Regions from separate parts of the Kitasatospora cinereorecta genome, predicted to be linked through region 3. Evidence: riboswitches for the same ligand, from Rfam matches in the RefSeq annotation. Region 3 holds a riboswitch; each other region holds the start of a gene.
What was found. Region 3 has a riboswitch for cobalamin ahead of ACFPN0_RS07245 (cobalamin biosynthesis protein). Riboswitches for the same ligand answer to the same signal wherever they lie in the genome.
Positions count from the first base shown of each region.

Region 1: linked by a shared signal. The riboswitch ahead of ACFPN0_RS01985 (ABC transporter substrate-binding protein) and the one ahead of ACFPN0_RS07245 (cobalamin biosynthesis protein) in region 3 are both predicted to bind cobalamin.
Region 2: linked by a shared signal. The riboswitch ahead of ACFPN0_RS22585 (ribonucleoside-diphosphate reductase subunit alpha) and the one ahead of ACFPN0_RS07245 (cobalamin biosynthesis protein) in region 3 are both predicted to bind cobalamin.

Region 1 is NZ_JBHSJP010000001.1:408,923-415,577, forward strand. It holds gene ACFPN0_RS01970 (PRC and DUF2382 domain-containing protein) at 1-787, shown strand, start outside; gene ACFPN0_RS01975 (ABC transporter ATP-binding protein) at 867-1,688, opposite strand; gene ACFPN0_RS01980 (FecCD family ABC transporter permease) at 1,685-2,722, opposite strand; gene ACFPN0_RS01985 (ABC transporter substrate-binding protein) at 2,773-3,780, opposite strand; cobalamin riboswitch at 3,876-4,062, opposite strand; gene ACFPN0_RS01990 (hypothetical protein) at 4,193-4,384, opposite strand; gene ACFPN0_RS01995 (acyl-CoA dehydrogenase family protein) at 4,381-6,225, opposite strand; gene ACFPN0_RS02000 (type B 50S ribosomal protein L31) at 6,631-6,655, opposite strand, start outside.
Region 2 is NZ_JBHSJP010000001.1:4,860,092-4,866,746, forward strand. It holds gene ACFPN0_RS22575 (D-Ala-D-Ala carboxypeptidase family metallohydrolase) at 1-637, shown strand, start outside; gene ACFPN0_RS22580 (ribonucleotide-diphosphate reductase subunit beta) at 895-1,911, opposite strand; gene ACFPN0_RS22585 (ribonucleoside-diphosphate reductase subunit alpha) at 1,911-4,307, opposite strand; cobalamin riboswitch at 4,444-4,567, opposite strand; gene mctP (monocarboxylate uptake permease MctP) at 4,860-6,494, opposite strand; gene ACFPN0_RS22595 (DUF3311 domain-containing protein) at 6,491-6,655, opposite strand, start outside.
Region 3 is NZ_JBHSJP010000001.1:1,566,134-1,572,788, forward strand. It holds gene ACFPN0_RS07230 (class II aldolase/adducin family protein) at 1-358, opposite strand, end outside; gene ACFPN0_RS07235 (inorganic phosphate transporter) at 636-1,898, shown strand; gene ACFPN0_RS07240 (hypothetical protein) at 1,911-2,132, shown strand; cobalamin riboswitch at 2,282-2,408, shown strand; gene ACFPN0_RS07245 (cobalamin biosynthesis protein) at 2,537-3,484, shown strand; gene ACFPN0_RS07250 (cobyric acid synthase) at 3,481-5,148, shown strand; gene ACFPN0_RS07255 (putative cobaltochelatase) at 5,145-6,655, shown strand, end outside.

The DNA.
Region 1 (6,655 bases), 1.2 Mb from region 3:
CACGAAGGACCGCGTCAAGGAAGCCCCACGGGTGGACGCCGACGCGCACCTGTCGGTAGCCGAGGAGGAAGAGCTCTACCGGCACTACGGCCTGACCAGGAAGACCCCGGGCACCACGGGCGCGGGCGGCGACGCACGCACCACGTCCGGGACCGGGACGGCAGCCATGGGCGCCGCCGGGGCAGGAGCGGGAGCCGGAGCCGCGGCGGGCACGGCCCGCACCTCCGGGACGGGCAAGGCGACGACGGCCGGTACGCCGGGCGCCGCGGCCACCAAGGGCGCCGGCATGGGCAGGCACCGCGACACGGAGACGTCCTCCACGTCGCGTCCGCTCGCAGGGGCAGGGGCGGAGCGGTCCGCGGCGGGCGCCGCAGGCCGCGAGGAGATGGTCCGCTCCGAGGAGCAGCTCCTCGTCGGTACGGAGGAGTACGAGAGCGGTAGGGCGCACCTGCACAAGTACGTCGTGACCGAGCACGTCACCCGGACCGTGCCCGTGTCCCACGAGGAGGTGCGCGTGGTGCGCGAACCTCTGCGGCCGGACGAGAAGTCGACCGGTACGACGAACATCGGTGAACAGGATGTCGAGGTCACCCTGCACGCCGAGCGCGCCACCGTCCGCAAGGAGGCTGTCCCGGTGGAACGGGTCCGTCTCGAAACCAACAGGGTCACCGAGCAGAAGGAAGTCTCCGCCGAGCTCCGTAAGGAGAAGATCGACTACGCGGACGGCAAGGACATGGGCAGCGGCAAGGACATGGGCGGCGAGTACGGCCAGGGTCGCCGCCGCTGACCCCCTCACCCAGCGGCGACATGCCTCGCGGCAGTAGCGAGGGGCGGACCCGGACGGCTTACGGGCCCGCCCTTTCGCGTTAGCCCACGTGCCCGGGACTCATCCGGGCGCCGGGGACGCGGACGGCCGCGCCCGGGAGGAAGCGCACCGAGGGCCGTCCGTCCGGCCCGTCAGGCGTCACCACGGCCCGTACCCGGTAGACCTCCGCGATGAGTTCCTCGGTGATCACCTCCGAGGGCGTTCCGGCGGCCACCGCACGGCCTTCCCGCATGACCGTGACCCGGTCGCAGAACATGGCCGCCATGTTGAGGTCGTGCAGCGCGATCACCGCGGTGACGGGCAGCGCGGCGACCAGGGACAGCAGCTCCAGCTGGTGCTGGATGTCCAGATGGTTCGTCGGCTCGTCCAGCAGGAGTTCGCGCGGCCGCTGGGCGAGGGCGCGGGCGATCTGGACGCGCTGGCGCTCGCCCCCGGACAGGGTGTGCCAGGACTGCCCGGCCCGGTCGGCCAGTCCGGTGCGCTCCAGCGCCTCGCGCACGGCGGCCTCGTCCTCGGGACCGGGTGCGGACCAGGCCCGCCGGTGGGGGATGCGGCCGAGACGTATGACGTCCAGCACGCTCAGTTCGACCTGGGTGACGGCGTGCTGGTCGACCACTGCCACGCGCCGGGCGACCGTGCGGCGGCCGGTGTCCGCGAGTGTGCGGCCGTCGAGGGTGACGACGCCCGCGCCCGGGGTGAGGACCCCGGCCATCACCCGCAGCAGGGTGGACTTGCCCGAGCCGTTCGGACCGAGGAGCCCGACCGTGGCACCGGGCGGCGGCGCGATGCTCACGCCGTCGAGGACGATCCGCCCGCCCGCCTCCCGGGTCACCCGCTCGGCCCGCAGACCGGTGTCCGTCATGTGCTCCTCCGCGTGCGGTACAGGACCAGGACGAAGGCGGGCACCCCGATCAGGGCGGTGAACACGCCGACCGGCACCTCCTGCGGGTCGAGAACGGTCCGGGCCAGGGTGTCGACCCACACCAGGAACACCGCCCCGGCCAGCATGGTGACCGGGAGCAGCCGCCGGTGTCCCGAGCCGGTCAGCGCACGGGCGGCGTGCGGCAGGACGAGGCCGACGAAACCGATGGCGCCGGCCGAGCTGACGAGCGCCGCGGTCAGCAGCGCGGTCGTGCAGAGCAGCACGATCCGGGTGCGGGCGACATGGATGCCGAGGGCCGCCGCCGCGTCCTGGCCGAACGCGAACGCGTCGAGCGTACGGGCGTGTCCGAGGCAGATCAGCAGCGTCACGGCGAGCACCGCGGAGCACATCCACACATCGGTCCAGCCGACCCCGCTCAGGGAGCCCAGCAGCCAGAACAGCACGCCCCTGGTCTGTTCGGCGTCGGCGGCGGTCATCACGACGAAGGAGGTGAGCGCGGAGAACAGCTGCATGGCCGCGACGCCGGACAGGACGACCCGGTCGGTCGATCCGCCGAGCGTGTGGCTGAGCAGCAGCACGAGGGCGAACGAGCACAGCGCACCGACGAAGGCCCCGGTGGAGATCGACACCGCTCCCCCGCCGACCCCGAGGACGACGACCACGACCGCCCCGGAGGACGCCCCGGAGGACACTCCGAGGACGAACGGGTCGGCGAGCGGGTTGCGCAGCAGGGACTGCATCACGGTGCCGCACACCGCGAGTCCCGCCCCGCACACCGCGGCGAGCAGGGTGCGGGGCATACGCAGGTTCCAGATGATGCCGTCCCGGATCGGGGTGAGCCGGGTGTCGCCCAGGCCGAGGTGGGAGGCCACCGCGGACCAGACGTCGGGGACGGAGATGCGGGCGGGCCCGATCGTGACGGCGACCGCGACGGACAGGAGCAGGAGGGCGACGCCTCCGCTCCACAGGAGGCCGTCACGCAGGACACGCGCACCGGCCGCGGGCGTCCTCACCGGGCCTGCGTCCACGGCCGGTTCGGTGACGGCCGCTCCGCGCGTGACCGTCACCCCGCGAGCCCGAACGAGCGCAGCCCTGCGGCGACGCGCTCCACGCCCTCGACGGTGCGGATGGTCGGGTTCATCGCCTGGCCGCTGAGGAGGACGTAGCGCTTGTGCCGGACCGCGTCCATGTTCTTCGTGGCGGGGTTGGTCTCCAGGAACTCGATCTTCTTCCCGGCGCTCTCGGCGGTCTGCGACCTGCGGGTCAGGTCACCGATGACGAGGACGTCGGGGTTGCGGTCGGCGACGGTCTCCCAGTTGATCTGGGGCCATTCCTCGTGGGTGTCGTCGAAGACGTTCTTCGCACCGACTTCCTCGGTGATGATGCCGGGCGCTCCGCAGCAGCCGGCCAGGTAGGGGGCCTCGGCGTTCGCGAACCAGTAGAGCAGGGTGGTGTCGGAGGCGTCGATGTCCGCGGTCGCCGTACCGATCCGCTTCCGGAGATCGGCGACGAGCGCGTCGCCCCGCTCCTGTACGCCGAACACCTGCGCCAGGTCGTGGACTTCGGCGTACACACTGTCCATGGTCAGGGGTTTCGTGCGGGAGCCGTCGCCGCTGCCGGTGTTGTCCTTGGCCGTGCAGTCGGTGGGCGAGAGATAGGTCGGCACACCGAGCTTCTCGAACTGCTCGCGGGGCGCGACCCCGCCCTTGCCGAGCGTCGATTCGAACGAGGCGCTGACGAAGTCGGGTTCCTTGTCGAGGACCTTCTCCGACGAGGGCCGGTTCTCCGCGATGCGGGGTACCGCGGCGTCGGCCTTCTCCAGGCCCTTCATCACCGGGTCGGTCCAGGTCGCGGTACCCACGAGCCGGTCGGCGAGGCCCAGGGCGAACAGGATCTCCGTCGATCCCTGGTTCAGGGACACCGCGCGGCGCGGCGCGGCCTCGACCGTCACCGTGCGTCCGCAGTTCTCCAGCGTCACCGGGTATCCGGCGCCGCCGTCCTTCGCGGCCCCGCCGGAGGGGCTTCCGCTGCCGCCGCAGGCGCTCAGCAGGACAAGTCCCGCGGTGAGCATGGCGGTTCGGTGTACGGCACTGGGTATGGACGGCACGAGTTCCCTCTGCGTCTCTGGGCTCTTGCGCGAAGCCCGGTACGGAGTACCGCTCCCGGTACGGGAACGGGGTGCCAGCAGGTCTTCGGACTCGGGTTCGTCCGGACGGGACGCCTTCCCGGAGCACCCGAGGGTGTCCCAGTGGCCGTGGCCCCGCCCGTCCCCCTCACCGCTGCGCGTCAGCTCCGGATTCTCACCGGATTCCCTGACTCCACGTGGAGTGCGACTGGCGTCTGCAAGCTATCACGCGGCGGCACGGCCGCCTGCGTAGCGGTGGCCGGTGCGCAGGGGGCGCCGGTGCTCCGGGAGGCGTGCGCGCACGTACGCTGCCGCACACCCCTCGCGCCTCCCCGCACACCGGCCGCCCGTCATGCCGTCAGGGCGTGCGGCGAACCGATTCGCCGCAGACGGCACGGGGTTTCGCACGGCCGCGGGCGAGCAGGGAGGACGTGCCCCAGTACGCCAGCAGCACGGCCCGCAGGCCGAGGATCTCCATCGTCTCGCGCACCCCCCGGCGGCCCGGGGCTGCGGTGCCGGCCCGCCGGCGAGCTGCCTGTGCGGCGCTCATGCCGGGCCCGCCGCCCCGGCGTGCCAGGGCCCCTCGGGGTCGTCGTACGCGTCGGCGTAGCCGGGTCCCGCGATCGGCCAGTCGGCGAGCAGCTCGGCGGGCAGCGCGAAGGAGTCGGCCAGTTCGCGGGCGTGCGCGGCGACGGCCGTGATGAGTTCCTCGGTGGCTCCCGGCAGCTCGTCGACCTGATCGGCGCTCAGGAGACCGGCGGCCAGCAGGTCGCCGCTGTTGCGGGCCACCCATTCGAGGGCGAACAGCCGCTCCAGCTCCGCCAGCCGCTCCCGGGCCGCCCCTCCGGGCAGCGCGGCCCGGGCCTGTGCGAAGGCCTCGGCTGCCTGCCGGTAGGCGTGGGCCTCGACTCCGCGCAGCGCGGGCCCGGAACCCGCGTTCCACCGGGCGAGCCTGTCGTCGTGGGATGCCGACAGCACCCGCTCCCTGGCCCGGCTGAACCAGATGTCCTCGACGGCCGCGAGGAGCCTGCCGAGGAAGTGTGGATCGGCCAGTTGACCGGGGGTGCGGTCGAGCGGGGTGTCCCCACCGCCGGGGCCGGCCGCGAGGAGCAGATCAGCGGCAGCCCTGCTGTACAGCGCGACGTTGTCGCCCTCCGCGGTGATGGCCCCTTCCACGCCGGTGACCAGTTCGGTCATGCCGTTGTTCTCCAGCAGGGCCTGTGCGCCGCAGCGTTCACGGCACTGGACGATGACGGCGCGTGCCCGCCAGGTGATCCATGCCTTCGCCACCGCGACGAGCCGCTCCGCCTCCGCCCGGTCCTCCTCGGTGCAGACCTCCCACCGGTCCAGCGCACGGCGGTGCAGCAGGCTCATGGCGAACACCGTCGCCATGGCCGAGGCGAGCGGCCCGTGATGGGTCCGGTGGGCGTTGACGGGGACCGCGCGGGTGCCCCTGGCACCGGAGATCATCCGGTGCCCGCCGTAGCGGACGGCGACCGCGAGTGTGGCCCGGGCGGAGCCGGCCGCGCAGGCGCTCATGGAGATCCGGCCGGGGACGACCCGGCCGATGGAGGTCAGGAAGCGGCGCCGGCGGCAGGCCCGCGTACTGTGGAAGTCCCCCTCCCCGCCGCCTCCCTCCTCCGCTCCCAGCAACGCGTCCCGCCCCACGAACAGTTGCTCGAACGAGGTCAGGCAGTGGTCCACGGGACTGCCCATCCTGGCGGGAAGGCGCCGTACGCGTACGCCGGGAAGAGCCCGTACGTCGTCGGTGAGCCGCACGAGGAAGAGACGGATCCCGTGGTCCTCACCGTCGGCCAGCAGACGTGCGGCGACCAGTCCGGACTTCGGCCCGCCCGCCGGGCTGGTGTTGGGCATGAACTTCTGCGCACCCGCGTTCGGGGTGTGCAGCACGAAGCCGTCGCGTGCGCGGTCGTACGTCGCGGTGGTCTCCATGGACGCCGCGTCGTTGCCGTGCGCCACCTCCGTACAGAGGAAGGTGCCGATGCGGCGCATCGCCAGGTGGTCCGACAGATCGCGGCTGCCGACGGCGTCGTGGTCCAGGAGGCTGCCGAGGAAGAGGTTGTAGTGAATGCCCGCCACGGTGGTGAGCGCGGGGTCCACCGGTCCGAGCCATTCGTGCAGGGCGGCGAGCGCGCGAGGGTCGGCGGCGAGGCGTGCTCCGCTGTCGAGGGAGCGGTTGAGGATGCGCAGCCGTTCGTAGGCGAGGTCAAGGCGTTCCTCGGGGGTTCCGCCGGCAGGGCGGCGGAACGGTTCTGTACTGATGAGCCGCTGCCAGAAGCCGTGCTCGCGGCGGTGGCCCGCACCGAGGAGGACGCCGGTCAGCAGATCGACGGTGGACGGTGGGACGGTGTCGGTAAGGGTCACGGTCATGCAGATCCAAACGACCGGGGCGGGGGCGAGGACACTCACCGCTCGGGCGCAGGTGTGCTGGTCAGACCGTCGCGGGTTCCTCCTTGCCGGGAGGGAGGGCGTCAGCCCGTGCGACGGTGACGGCGGCGGACGCCTGCGCACGGCCCCGTCGTCACCCAGGGTCACTGCACGCGGGGAGCTGAGGCGTGCGTGGGCCCGCTCTCCGAGCGGTCCGTGCGGGGTCAGGGTGTGCGGCGCGCCGGACGTGCACGCGCCCCTGCCCGCCGTGACGAGTGCCGCGCCCCCGCGTCGGGGAGCAGCGCGCACGCCCCTTACGCGGCCCAGGGCACCGGACGCACCGCCGCCGCCCCCGCCTCCCGCGCGGGCGCGCGTGCCGGGGGAAGGGGCCCGGGCGGCCGGGAGGAGTCAGGGGGTGCCCCTGCCCCCTTCC
Region 2 (6,655 bases), 3.3 Mb from region 3:
CTGCTACACGTGGACCCGTACCCTCGCGCCCGGCGCCACCGGCAACGACGTCACCCAGCTCCAGATCCGGGTCGCCGGTTACCCGGGGTACAACTCCGTGCTCGCCATCGACGGCTCGTACGGACCCGCCACCACGGCCGCGGTCAAGCGCTTCCAGGCCGCCTACGGCCTCGCCGCGGACGGCGTGGCGGGCCCGGCCACGCAGTCCAAGCTCTACGCGCTCCAGGACGACGACTGCACGCCGATCCACTTCACGTACCCCGAGCTGAACCAGTGCAACAGCACCTGGGCCGGTGGTGCGGTCGCCGCGGGAACCGCCAAGGCCAACGCCCTGAGCTCCATGTGGAAGCTGGAAGCCCTCCGGCACGCGCTCGGCGACCAGTCCATCCGTGTCACCAGCGGCTTCCGGTCCTACTCCTGCAACTCCGCGGTCGGTGGGGCGTCGAACAGCCGTCATCTGTACGGTGACGCGGTCGACCTCGGTTCCGGCCCGCACTCGCTGTGCACCATCGCCAAGCAGGCCCGGTACCACGGGTTCAACGGGATCCTCGGCCCGGGCTACGCCGGGCACGGCGACCACATCCACGTGAACCAGGGACCGAACCACTTCTGGTCGGCCTCGCAGTGCGGCATCTGACGACCGCACGCCCGCGGTAGTCCGGCCCCGGCGGGGTGATCACATGATCACCCCGGCGGGGCTTTCCCCGTGTCGCAGCGGGTGCGGGGGACGGGGAGGGGGCGCTTCATGTACGGGCGCCTGGCCGACCGTGCGCCGGATCGACCCGCCGGCTGCGGAAGCGGAACGGGACCGGCCCCCGGTGCCCCCACAGACGGCAGGCGCCGCGCAGCCGTCGTGGCCACGCGGCGCCCGTCCGCCGGAAGCCGGACGAGGGGCTAGAAGTCGTCGTCGAAGCCGACCGAGCCCTCCACCGCCACCTGGTAGGCGGACGGCCGGCGCTCGAAGAAGTTCGTCAGCTCCTGTACACCCTGCAGCTCCATGAACGAGAAGGGGTTCTCGGAGCCGTAGAGCGGCGGGAAGCCGAGCCGGGTGAGCCGCTGGTCGGCGACGCACTCCAGGTACTGGCGCATCGACTCGGTGTTCATCCCGGGCAGGCCCTCGCCGCACAGGTCGCGCCCGAACTGCAGCTCCGCCTCGACCGCTTCCTTCAGCATGTCGGTGACCTGCTGCTGGAGGGCGTCGTCGAAGAGCTCGGGCTCCTCCTTGCGGACGGTGTCCACGACCTCGAACGCGAAGTTCATGTGCATCGTCTCGTCACGGAACACCCAGTTGGTGCCCGTGGCCAGACCGTGCAGCAGACCCCGCGAGCGGAACCAGTAGACGTACGCGAAGGCGCCGTAGAAGAACAGCCCCTCGATGCACGCGGCGAAGCAGATCAGGTTCAGCAGGAAACGGCGGCGGTCGGCCTGCGTCTCCAGCCGGTCGATCTTCTCGACGGAGTCCATCCACCGGAAGCAGAACTGCGCCTTCTCGCGGATCGAGGGAATCTCCTCGACCGCGTCGAAGGCCGCCGCGCGGTCCGCCGGATCGGGGAGATACGTGTCGAGCAGCGTCAGGTAGAACTGGACGTGCACGGCCTCCTCGAACAGCTGACGCGACAGATACAGGCGCGCCTCGGGGGAGTTGATGTGCTTGTAGAGCGTCAGCACCAGGTTGTTGGAGACGATCGAGTCGCCCGTGGCGAAGAACGCCACGAGCCGGCCGATCATGTGCTGCTCTCCGGGGGAGAGCTTGGCGAGGTCGGCGACGTCGGAATGGAGGTCGACCTCCTCCACCGTCCAGGTGTTCTTGATCGCGTCCCGGTAGCGCTCGTAGAAGTCCGGGTAGCGCATGGGGCGCAGGGTCAGTTCGAAGCCCGGGTCGAGCAGGTTCTTGTTCTCGGGGGAGCTCATTACTGGCAGGCCTCGCAGGACTCGGGGTTTTCGAGCGAGCAGGCGACGGCGTCCGCGTCGGGCGCCGCTGCCTGCTGTACGGGAAGGGGGGCTGCGGCCGTGGCCGTCCCGGACGCCGCACGGGCGATCCGGGTCGCCGGACGCGAGCGCAGGTAGTACGTCGTCTTCAGTCCCTGCTTCCAGGCGTACGCGTACATCGAGGAGAGCTTCCCGATCGTCGGCGTCTCCAGGAACAGGTTCAGGGACTGGCTCTGGTCGAGGAACGGCGTACGGGCCGCCGCCATGTCGATCAGACCGCGCTGGGGGATCTCCCACGCCGTGCGGTACAGCGCCCGCACGTCCTCGGGGATCCAGGCGAAGCCCTGCACGGAGCCGCTCGCCTCACGCAGCGCCTCACGGGTCCGCGCGTCCCACACGCCGAGCCTCTTCAGCTCGTCCACCAGGTAGGCGTTGACCTGGAGGAACTCACCGCTGAGCGTCTCGCGCTTGAAGAGGTTGGAGACCTGCGGCTCGATGCACTCGTACACCCCGGCGATCGACGCGATCGTCGCCGTCGGCGCGATGGCGAGCAGCAGGGAGTTGCGCATCCCGGTCTTCGCGACCCGGGCGCGCAGCGCGTCCCAGCGCTCCGGCCAGCTGACCTCGGTGTCGTAGTGGTCGGGGTGCAGCACACCGCGGGCGGCGCGCGTCTCGGACCAGGCGGGCAGCGGGCCCGAGCGCTCGGCGAGGTCGCAGGAGGCCTCGTACGCGGCGAGCATGATCCGCTCGGAGATCTTCGTGGACAGTGCGCGGGCCTCCGGCGAGTCGAAGGGCAGCCGCAGCTGGAAGAAGACGTCCTGCAGGCCCATCGCGCCCAGGCCCACCGGACGCCAGCGGGCGTTGGAGCGGCCGGCCTGCTCGGTCGGGTAGAAGTTGATGTCCACCACGCGGTCGAGGAAGGTCACGGCGGTACGGACGGTGGCGTCCAGCCGCTCCCAGTCCATTTCCCCGCCGGTGACGAACGCGCCGAGGTTGACGGAACCCAGGTTGCAGACGGCCGTCTCGCCGTCGTCGGTGACCTCGAGGATCTCGGTGCAGAGATTCGACGAGTGCACGACCCGGCCCGGCTCCGCGGTCTGGTTCGCCGTGCGGTTGGAGGCGTCCTTGAACGTCATCCAGCCCTGCCCGGTCTGTGCGAGCGTCCGCATCATGCGGCCGTACAGGTCACGCGCGGGCATCGTTTTGCGGGCCAGGCCCGCGGCCTCCGCCTCGCGGTAGGCGGCGTCGAAGGCGTCACCCCACAGGTCGACCAGCCCGGGCACGTCGGCGGGCGAGAACAGCGACCACTCGGTGTCGGCGTCGACGCGGCGCATGAACTCGTCCGGGATCCAGTGCGCCAGGTTGAGGTTGTGCGTACGCCGCTGGTCCTCACCGGTGTTGTCGCGCAGCTCCAGGAACTCCTCGATGTCCGCGTGCCAGGTCTCCAGGTAGACGGCGGCGGCGCCCTTGCGCCGGCCGCCCTGGTTGACCGCGGCGACCGAGGCGTCGAGCGTCTTCAGGAACGGCACGATGCCGTTGGAGTGCCCGTTGGTGCCACGGATCAGCGAACCGCGCGCGCGGATGCGGGAGTACGAGAGGCCGATGCCGCCCGCGTGCTTGGAGAGGCGTGCCACCTGGTGGTAGCGGTCGTAGATCGAGTCGAGCTCGTCCAGCGGCGAGTCCAGCAGGTAGCAGGAGGACATCTGCGGGTGCCGGGTACCGGAGTTGAAGAGGGTGGGGGAGGAAGGGAGGTAGTCGAGCCGGCTCATCAGGCCGTACAACGCGGCCACTTCGTCCAGCGCGTGCCCGGAGGTGTCCTCGGCGAGCCCGGCGGCGACCCGCAGCATGAAGTGCTGCGGGGTCTCGATGACCTGGCGGGTGAGCGGGTGGCGCAGCAGATAGCGGCTGTACAGCGTCCGCAGGCCGAAGTAGCCGAAGCGGTCGTCGGCACGGTCGGCGAGCGCCTGCTCGACCAGCGCGTCGAGCGCCGCCGCGTGCAGTGTGACGAACTCGGCCGTGCGGTCGGCGATCAGGCCCTCGCGGTGACCGGTGGCGACCGAGGCGGAGAAGGAGACCGCGCCCTGGCCGGCCGCCTCGTCCCCGATCGAGCGGGTGAGGAGCCGGGCGGCGAGCCGGGAGTAGGCGGGGTCCTCGGAGATGAGTCCCGCGGCGGCCTCGGTGGCCAGCGTGCGCAGCTCCGCCTCGTCCGACCGGGCGCTGCGGCCGCGCAGCGCGGCGGCGGCGACCCGTCCGGGGTCGGTGTCGGGCAGATCGGCGGTGAGGTCGGTCAGGGTCCGCAGCAGTGCGGTCCCGGGCCCGTCGGGCGTGGACTCGGCTGAATCTACCGCTGAAACCGGATCGGCTGGCGCGATGGTCACGGGGGCTATCCCTCGCTCGGCTCGGGGCCGGCGGGAGCGGGGAAGCCGGGCAGGGCGGTGCCCGGGTGGGGGCAGCACGGCGCACGGCGTCCACCGGCCCTCCGCGAGGCCCGGACGTATGGCCTCCGGCTCGGTCGAGCCGGACGCGCTGTCGGCAGGTCTTCGGACTTCCGGGTGCGCAAAAGCGCACCGGTCATACCGTTGCGGGACAGTTCCGGATTCACACCGGATTCCCCTGCGGCGACAGCGAGCATGAGCATACATGTGGGGGCCGCCCTGCGAGACGGCCCCCACATGTTGTGTCGAACTGCGTCTGAGGTCCGGGCGAAACCGTCAGGAACGGGAAGGCGGTCGTGGCTTTTGGTCCCGCTCCGTGGCCCTGCCAGGCCTGGCGCCCCGGTGGATCCGGTACGGCGTGCCCGCCCCTGCCGTGCCCCTCGTGCTCCTCCACGACCGGGGGCGACCCCCCGTCACGGCCGCCCGGAACGCGACGGGCCGCCGCGCCCCGTGCGGGATGCGGCGGCCCGGACCGGAACCGTGTGCCGGGCGGGGTCAGTGGCCGCCCGGGGCGCCCACCGTGGCCGGCGGGAGCTTCTCCTGGACGCCGGGGTCGCCCACGTCCGCGGTGTAGTCGGACGGGGAGGTCTCGTCGACGCCCGCCGGGGCCTTCAGCGCGTTGAGGACGAAGGTGAGAACGACCACCACCACGACGTTCAGGACGAACGCGGTGAGACCGATGTAGCCGATCTCCCCGATGCCGGGGATCTCCTTCGAGGATCCGCCGAAGTGCTTCTGGGTGGGGCTCGCGACGCCGTACGCGGCCACCGTGCCGTACAGCATGCCGACCGCCCAGCCCGCGATCAGGGCCCAGCGGTGGAACCACCGGGTGAACAGGCCCCCGACCAGGGCCGGCATCGTCTGCAGGATCCAGATCCCGCCGAGCAGCTGGAAGTTGATCGCGACCGTCTTGTCCATGGTCAGGACGAAGGCGAGCGCTCCGACCTTGACCAGGAGGGAGACCATCTTGGAGACCTTGGTCTCCTGCGCGGGGGTGGCGCCGGGCCTGATGAAGTCCTTGTAGATGTTTCGGGTGAAGAGGTTCGCCGCCGCGATCGACATGATCGCGGCGGGCACCAGGGCGCCGATTCCGATGGCGGCGAAGGCCACACCGGCGAACCAGTCGGGGAACATGTTCTCGAACAGCTGCGGAATGGCCAACTGGCCGTTGTCCACCTTCACCCCGGCGGCGATCGCCATGAACCCGAGGAGGGCCAGCAGGCCCAGCATCAGTGAGTACAGCGGCAGGATCGTGGTGTTGCGCCGGATCACCTCACGGCTGCGGCTGGAGAGCGTCGCCGTGATCGAGTGCGGGTACATGAAGAGCGCCAGCGCCGAGCCCAGTGCCAGCGTGGCGTATCCCCAATGGCCCATGTCGCCGGGTACGAGCGCTCCGCGGGGTTTGCCCGTCGCCTCGTTCGTCTGCGCGAACGCCTCGCCCGCCTTGGCGAAGATGTCGTCGAATCCGCCGAGCTTGATCGGGATGTAGATGATCGCCACCGCGATGACCAGATAGATCAGACCGTCCTTGACGAACGCGATCAGCGCGGGTGCGCGCAGCCCCGACGAATACGTGTACGCGGCGAGTACGGCGAACGCGATCAGCAGCGGCAGGTCCTTGACGAACCAGTGCGTGGTCTCGCCGCCGCCGACGCCCATGACGTCCAGCACGGCCTGGATGCCGACGAGCTGGAGCGCGATGTACGGCATCGTGGCGAGGATGCCGGTGAGGGCCACCGCCAGCGAGAGCCCCTTCGAGCCGAAGCGGCCGCGGACGAAGTCCGAGGTGGTGACGTACCCGTGCTTGTGCGAGACGGACCAGAGCCGCGGCAGGAAGGTGAAGATCAGCGGGTAGACGAGAATCGTGTACGGGACGGCGAAGAAGCCGGCCGCGCCCGCCGCGTAGATCGCCGCGGGGACCGCGACGAAGGTGTACGCCGTGTACAGGTCGCCGCCGAGCAGGAACCAGGTGACCCAGGTGCCGAACGACCGTCCGCCCAGGCCCCATTCATCCAGGCTGGCCTCGTTCTCGGCCTTGCGCCAGCGCGCGGCCATGAACCCGATGACCGTGACGGCCAGGAAGAAGAAGATGAACACGGCGAGTGCGACGCCGTTCACGCCGTCCTTCATGCTGACGCACCCCCCTTGCGGGCGCGCTGGTCACGCTGCCACAGCTTGTAAGCGATCATGGTGAGTGCGGTCGAGACGATCACCCAGAGCATTTGGTACCAGTAGAAGAACGGGATGCCGACGAAAGTCGGTTCCACCTTTGCGTACGAGCTCACCCAGAG
Region 3 (6,655 bases):
CGTAGTGCACCAGCGGCACCTCGGTGACGAGCGTGGAGACGGCGGTGGCGTGCACGGCGTGGGTGTGGACGACGGCAGCGGCGCCGGTGCTGTTGTAGACGGCCAGGTGGAGGGGGAGTTCGCTGGTCGGGGCCAGCTCGCCGAGCACCCGGCGCCCTTCGAGGTCGACGCCGACCGCGTCCCCGGGGCCCAGCCGGTCGTAGGGCACCCCGGTGGGGGTGACCAGGACGGTCCCGCCCACCCGGGCCGACACGTTGCCGGAGGTGCCGACGACCAGCCCCTCCGCGGCCGTCCTGCGGGCCGTCGCGACGACGCCGTCCCATGCCTGTGCGATCGCGTCCCGGTCCTGGTCGTCCATGCGGAGATCCTAGGCCGACCGGACCGTTCCTCCTGGGCTGTTGCGGTGACGTGACCGAAGTCTCCCCAATGGGGCAAATGCGGCAGTCCACCTGGACGCCGAGCCCGCGGGAGCCCGGCACCCGCCGCGCCGCACGGGTCCCGGCGACCGTTCGCGCACACAAGCGGAATGTCCGCATGCGCTTGGGGTCACCACACCGCCCTGCTCAGTTCACCTTCCGTTCACCCAGGTTGCTTACGTTCCTACAGCCACTGACGTCGAACGATTGCCTGGGTAAATGGAACACATCACGCTGCTGCTTGCGATTGTGGTCGTGACAGCTCTCGTGTTCGATTTCACGAACGGTTTCCACGACACCGCCAACGCGATGGCGACCACCATCTCGACCGGCGCTCTCAAGCCCAAGACAGCGGTGGCCATGTCCGCCGTTCTCAACCTCGTCGGCGCGTTCCTGTCGGTGGAGGTCGCCAAGACGATCTCCGGCGGGATCATCAATGAGAACGGCCTCAGAACCGAGGTCATCTTCGCGGCGCTCGTCGGCGCCATCCTGTGGAATCTCCTGACCTGGCTGGTGGGCCTGCCCTCCAGCTCCTCCCACGCACTCTTCGGCGGTCTCATCGGCGCCGCGGTGATGTCGGCCGGCTGGTCCTCCATCAACGGCGGCACCGTCGTCACCAAGGTCCTGCTGCCCGCGATCGCCGCCCCGCTCGTCGCCGGTCTGGCCGCTCTGCTGGCCACGAAGCTGACGTACCGCCTCAACCGGAAGATCACCGACGAGGCCCAGCTGAAGTCGACGGCCAAGGGCTACCGGGCCGGCCAGATCGCCTCGGCCGGTCTCGTCTCCCTCGCCCACGGCACCAACGACGCCCAGAAGACGATGGGCATCATCACCCTGGCCCTGGTCACCGGCGGCGTCCTCGCCCCCGGCTCCAACCCGCCCGTCTGGGTCATCGCCTCCGCCGGTATCGCCATCGCGCTGGGCACCTACCTCGGCGGCTGGCGCATCATCCGCACCATGGGTAGCGGCCTCACCGACCTCAGGCCGCCGCAGGGCTTCGCCGCCCAGACCAGTGCGGCCACGGTCATCCTGGCCTCCTCGCACCTCGGTTTCTCCCTCTCCACCACCCAGTCCTGCTCCGGTGCCGTGATGGGCGCCGGCCTGGGACGCAAGGGCGGCGTGGTCCGCTGGTCCACCGCCACCCGCATGTTCGTCGCCTGGGGCCTGACCCTGCCGGCCGCCGGTCTGGTCGGCGCGGGCGCCGAGTTCCTCACCCAGCAGGGCCCCTGGGGCGTCGGCGTGGTCGCCGTGCTCCTCGTCACGGGCTCCGCCGCCATCTGGATGCTGTCGCGCCGCAAGCCGGTCGACCACACCAACGTCAACGCGACGGACGCCGAGCCCGCGGGTGTCGTCACCACCGCCATCGCGGCCGTCAGTCCGCCGCCCGTCGGCTCCGGCGTCCCGGACCTCAAGACCACCATTCCGGCCCCGGCCCCGACGGCCGGGACCCCGGCCGACCCGGCCCGACCGGCCACGGTGTAAGGACAGATCCGCATGAACATCGACTGGGCAGCTCTCGCTTCCGTCTTCGGCGTCAGCCTCGTGGTCACCGTCGCACTGGTCGGCCTCTTCACCCTCGGCATCATCGGTCTCGCCAAGCAGGCGCCGACGGCGCAGGGCGGCGGCTCCTCCGTACTGGCGCGCTCCGGCGCGTACGCCTGCTTCGCCCTGTGCGCGGCAGCGGTGACGTACGGGATCTATCTGATCGTCGTCTGACCACCGCACGTGGTCGCATCGGGCCGGACACACACCTGTGTGTCCGGCCCGATGTGCGTCTGCGCACACTGCAGCCTCGCAGGTCAACGGCAGGTTGACGGGCGTTCGCGAGGCGTGGTGGACTGCCGGAGCCGTTTACGGCGACAGGAGAGGAAGCCGGTGCGAATCCGGCGCGGTCCCGCCACTGTCACCGGGGAACAGCCCCTCATGGAGGTCTCGGTCCGCCACCGCGGACCCGAACGCCGGGGTGCTGCGGATCCGGGAGCCAGGAGACTCTCGTCGCCGGTCACGTCGAACCAGGGCGCGGACCCTGAGTGAGGACATCTGCCATGCCTGGCTGCCGAGCGTCTGTCCCTGTGCCACCCGTGGCGAAGGTCCTTCGAGGCGCGACGGCCGGCTGAGCCGTGCGAGCCGACCGCATCTTCGCGTACGGCGCCGCCGCCGGTCTGATCGGTGATCTGCTCCTCGGGGATCCCCGGCGCGGACACCCCGTCGCCGCCTTCGGGCGGGCCGCGGCAGGCGTCGAGAGCCTGCTGTGGCGCGATCACCGCGGCCGGGGCGCCCTGCACGCGCTGGTCTGCGCCGGAGGCGCCGCGGGCGCCGCCGCCCTGGCCGCCCGCGCCGTACGGGACCGTCCCGCCGCGGCCGTGGCCCTGACCGCCGCCGCCACGTGGTCCGTCGTCGGCGGTACGTCGCTGGGCCGCGAGGCCCGTGCCATCGGCGGCGCTCTCGCCGCCGGTGACATCGAGACGGCCCGGCAGCGGCTGCCGCACCTGTGCGGCCGGGACCCGCACTCCCTGGACGGGCAGCAGATCGCCCGTGCGGTGGTCGAGTCCGTCGCCGAGAACACCTCCGACGCCGTCGTGGGGGCTCTGGTGTGGGGTGCCCTGGGGGGCGTACCCGGCCTGGTCGGGTTCCGGGCCGTCAACACCCTGGACGCCATGGTCGGCCACAGGTCGCCGCGCCACCGGCGCTACGGCTGGGCCTCGGCCCGGCTCGACGACCTCGCCGGCTGGCCCGGCGCGCGCCTCACGGCCGCGCTCGCGGTGGCCGCCGGGGGGAGCCCACGCGCGGCCGCACGAGCCTGGCGCGCCGACACGGGAAAGCATCCGAGCCCCAACGCGGGTCCGGTCGAGGCCTCGTTCGCGGGGGCACTCGGCGTACGGCTCGGCGGGACCCTGGCGTACGGCGGGCGGATCGAGCACCGGCCCGTGCTCAACGGGGGCACCGGCCGGGACGTGCGGGTCACGGACATCGAACGCGCGGTGCGGCTGTCGCGCCGCGTGAGTGTGCTGGCCCTCGGCGTGTGTGTGGCCGGGCGGCTGGCCGCGGGACGGAGGGGTCGGGCATGAGCGGGGAACCGGGCGGCGGGCTGTTGGTCGCGGGGACCACCTCGGACGCGGGCAAGAGCGTCGTCACGGCGGGGATCTGCCGGTGGCTGGTGCGCCGGGGGGTGAAGGTCGCGCCGTTCAAGGCGCAGAACATGTCGCTGAACTCGTTCGTCACCCGTGAGGGTGCCGAGATCGGCCGCGCCCAGGCGATGCAGGCGCAGGCCGCCCGGGTGGAGCCGACCGCGCTGATGAATCCGGTGCTGCTCAAGCCCGGGGGCGACCGTTCCAGTCAGGTGGTCCTGATGGGGAAGCCGGTCGGCGAGATGAGTGCGCGCGGATATCACGGGGGGCGGCAGGAGGCGCTGTTCGGGACGGTCGTGGACTGTCTGGAGCAGCTCCGGGGCACGTATGACGCCGTGATCTGCGAGGGGGCGGGCAGTCCGGCCGAGATCAATCTGCGGCGTACGGACATCGTGAACATGGGTGTCGCGCGGGCCGCGCGCTTCCCGGTGCTGGTCGTCGGGGACATCGACCGGGGCGGTGTGTTCGCTTCGTTCTTCGGCACGACGGCCCTGCTGGCCGCCGAGGACCAGGCGCTGGTCGCGGGGTACCTCGTGAACAAGTTCCGGGGTGACGTGTCGCTGCTGGAGCCCGGCCTGGACATGTTGTACGAGCTCACGGGGCGCCGGACGTACGGGGTGCTGCCGTTCGCCCATGGTCTGGGCATCGACGAGGAGGACGGGCTGCGGGTGTCGATGCGCGGCGCCGTCCGGGAGTCGGTCGTCGCCCCTGCGCACGGGGAGGACGTCCTGCGGGTCGCGGTGTGTGCCGTGCCGCTGATGTCGAACTTCACCGATGTGGACGCGCTGGCGGCCGAGCCGGGTGTGGTGGTGCGGTTCGTGGACCGCGCCGAGGAGCTGGCGGACGCGGACCTGGTGGTCGTGCCCGGTACCCGCGGCACGGTGAAGGCGCTGGGATGGCTGCGGGAGCGGGGGCTGGCCGACGCGCTGCTGCGGCGGGCCGCCGAGGGGCGCCCGGTGCTGGGCATCTGCGGCGGGTTCCAGGTGCTGGGTGAGTCGATCGAGGACGAGGTGGAGTCGCGGGCCGGTCTGGTCGACGGGCTCGGGCTGCTGCCGGTGCGGGTCCGCTTCGGCCGGGAGAAGGTGCTGGCCCGGCCGGCGGGTTCCGCGCTCGGGGAGCAGGTGGAGGGGTACGAGATCCATCACGGGGTCGCCGAGGTGCGCGGCGGTGAGCCGTTCCTGGACGGGTGCCGGGTGGGCGCGGTGTGGGGGACGCACTGGCACGGGTCGCTGGAGAGCGACGCGTTCCGGCGGCGGTTCCTCGAAGAGGTGGCGCGGGCGGCGGGGCGGCGGTTCGTGGCGGCCCCGGACACGAGTTTCTCCGCGCTGCGGGAGGAGCAGCTGGACCGGCTGGGGGATCTGATCGAGGAGCACGCGGACACGGACGCGTTGTGGCGGCTGATCGAGACGGGGGCGCCGACGGGGTTGCCGTTCGTACCGCCGGGGGCGCCTGCGGCGGGACCGGTGGTGGGGGCGTCCCCCGGCCGGGGCTCCGCCCCGGACGGGCTTGATTTCGTGCCCCGGGCCCCGGACGGACCGGACGTCGCGGAGCGGACGCCCGATGTGGCAGGAGCAGTTGTGCACGTGACAGAGGAGGCACTGTGAGTACCCCGTATCCCTTCACCGCCATCGTCGGGCAGGACGATCTACGGCTGGGGCTGTTGCTCAACGCCGTCAGTCCGGCCGTCGGCGGGGTGCTCGTGCGGGGTGAGAAGGGCACCGCCAAGTCCACCGCCGTGCGGGCCCTCGCCGCGCTGATGCCGGAGGTCGCGGTGGTCTCCGGGTGCCGGTTCTCCTGTGATCCGGTGGGGCCCGATCCGGCGTGCCCCGACGGCCCGCACGAAACCGGGACCGGCGTGTCGCGGCCGGCGCGGACGGTGGAGCTGCCCGTCGGGGCGTCCGAGGACCGGCTGGTGGGCGCGCTCGACATCGAGCGGGCCCTCTCGGAGGGTGTGAAGGCCTTCGAGCCGGGGCTCCTGGCCGACGCCCACCGCGGGATCCTGTACGTGGACGAGGTCAACCTGCTCCATGACCACCTGGTGGACCTACTGCTGGACGCGGCGGCCATGGGTGCCTCGTACGTCGAGCGCGAAGGCGTCTCCGTACGGCATGCGGCGCGGTTCCTGCTGGTCGGAACGATGAACCCCGAAGAGGGCGAGCTGCGACCGCAGTTGCTGGACCGCTTCGGGCTGACCGTCGAGGTGGCGGCCTCCCGTGACACCGATCAGCGGGTCGAGGTCGTGCGGCGGCGGCTCGCGTACGACGACGATCCGGCCGGGTTCGCCGGCCGGTGGGCGCAGGAGGAGGCCGCGTTGCGGGAGCGGATCGCCGCCGCGCGCGTCCTGCTGCCCCGGGTGGTGCTCGGGGACGGCGTGTTGCGGCAGATCGCGGCGACGTGCGCGGCGTTCGAGGTCGACGGGATGCGTGCCGACATCGTCATGGCCCGCACGGCGACCGCGCTGGCAGCGTGGGCGGGGCGTGCGGAGGTCACCGCCGAGGACGTGCGGCAGGCGGCCCTGCTCGCGCTCCCCCACCGGCGCCGCCGCAATCCGTTCGACGCGCCGGGGCTCGACGAGGACAAGCTGGACGACACGCTCAGGGACGCGGCGGGCGACGAGGGCGAAGGCGGTGACGAGCCCGATCCCGACGGCCCCGGCGGTGGTGACGGTGGCGGGGTGCCTCCGCAGGACTCCGGTCCGGGCGCCCCGGACCGGGGCCCTGACGCCGGTCCCGAGCAGGGTGGCGACGAGCCGGGGCGGCCCTCGCACGCCGGGGGCGGGGAGCAGCGGCCCGTACGTGCCTCGGAGCCGTTCCGCACGAAGATGCTCAGCGTGCCCGGTCTCGGCGAGGGTGCGGCCGGGCGGCGGTCCCGGGCGCGTACCGAGCACGGGCGGACCACCGGAGCGCGGCGGCCGGAGGGGGCGCTGACGAAGCTGCACCTGGCGGCGACCGTGCAGGCGGCGGCGCCGCATCAGCGGGCGCGCGGGAGGTCGGGGCGGGGGCTCGTCGTACGGCGTGACGATCTGCGCCAGGCGACGCGGGAGGGGCGCGAGGGGAACCTCGTGCTCTTCGTGGTGGACGCCTCGGGGTCGATGGCGGCCCGGCAGCGGAT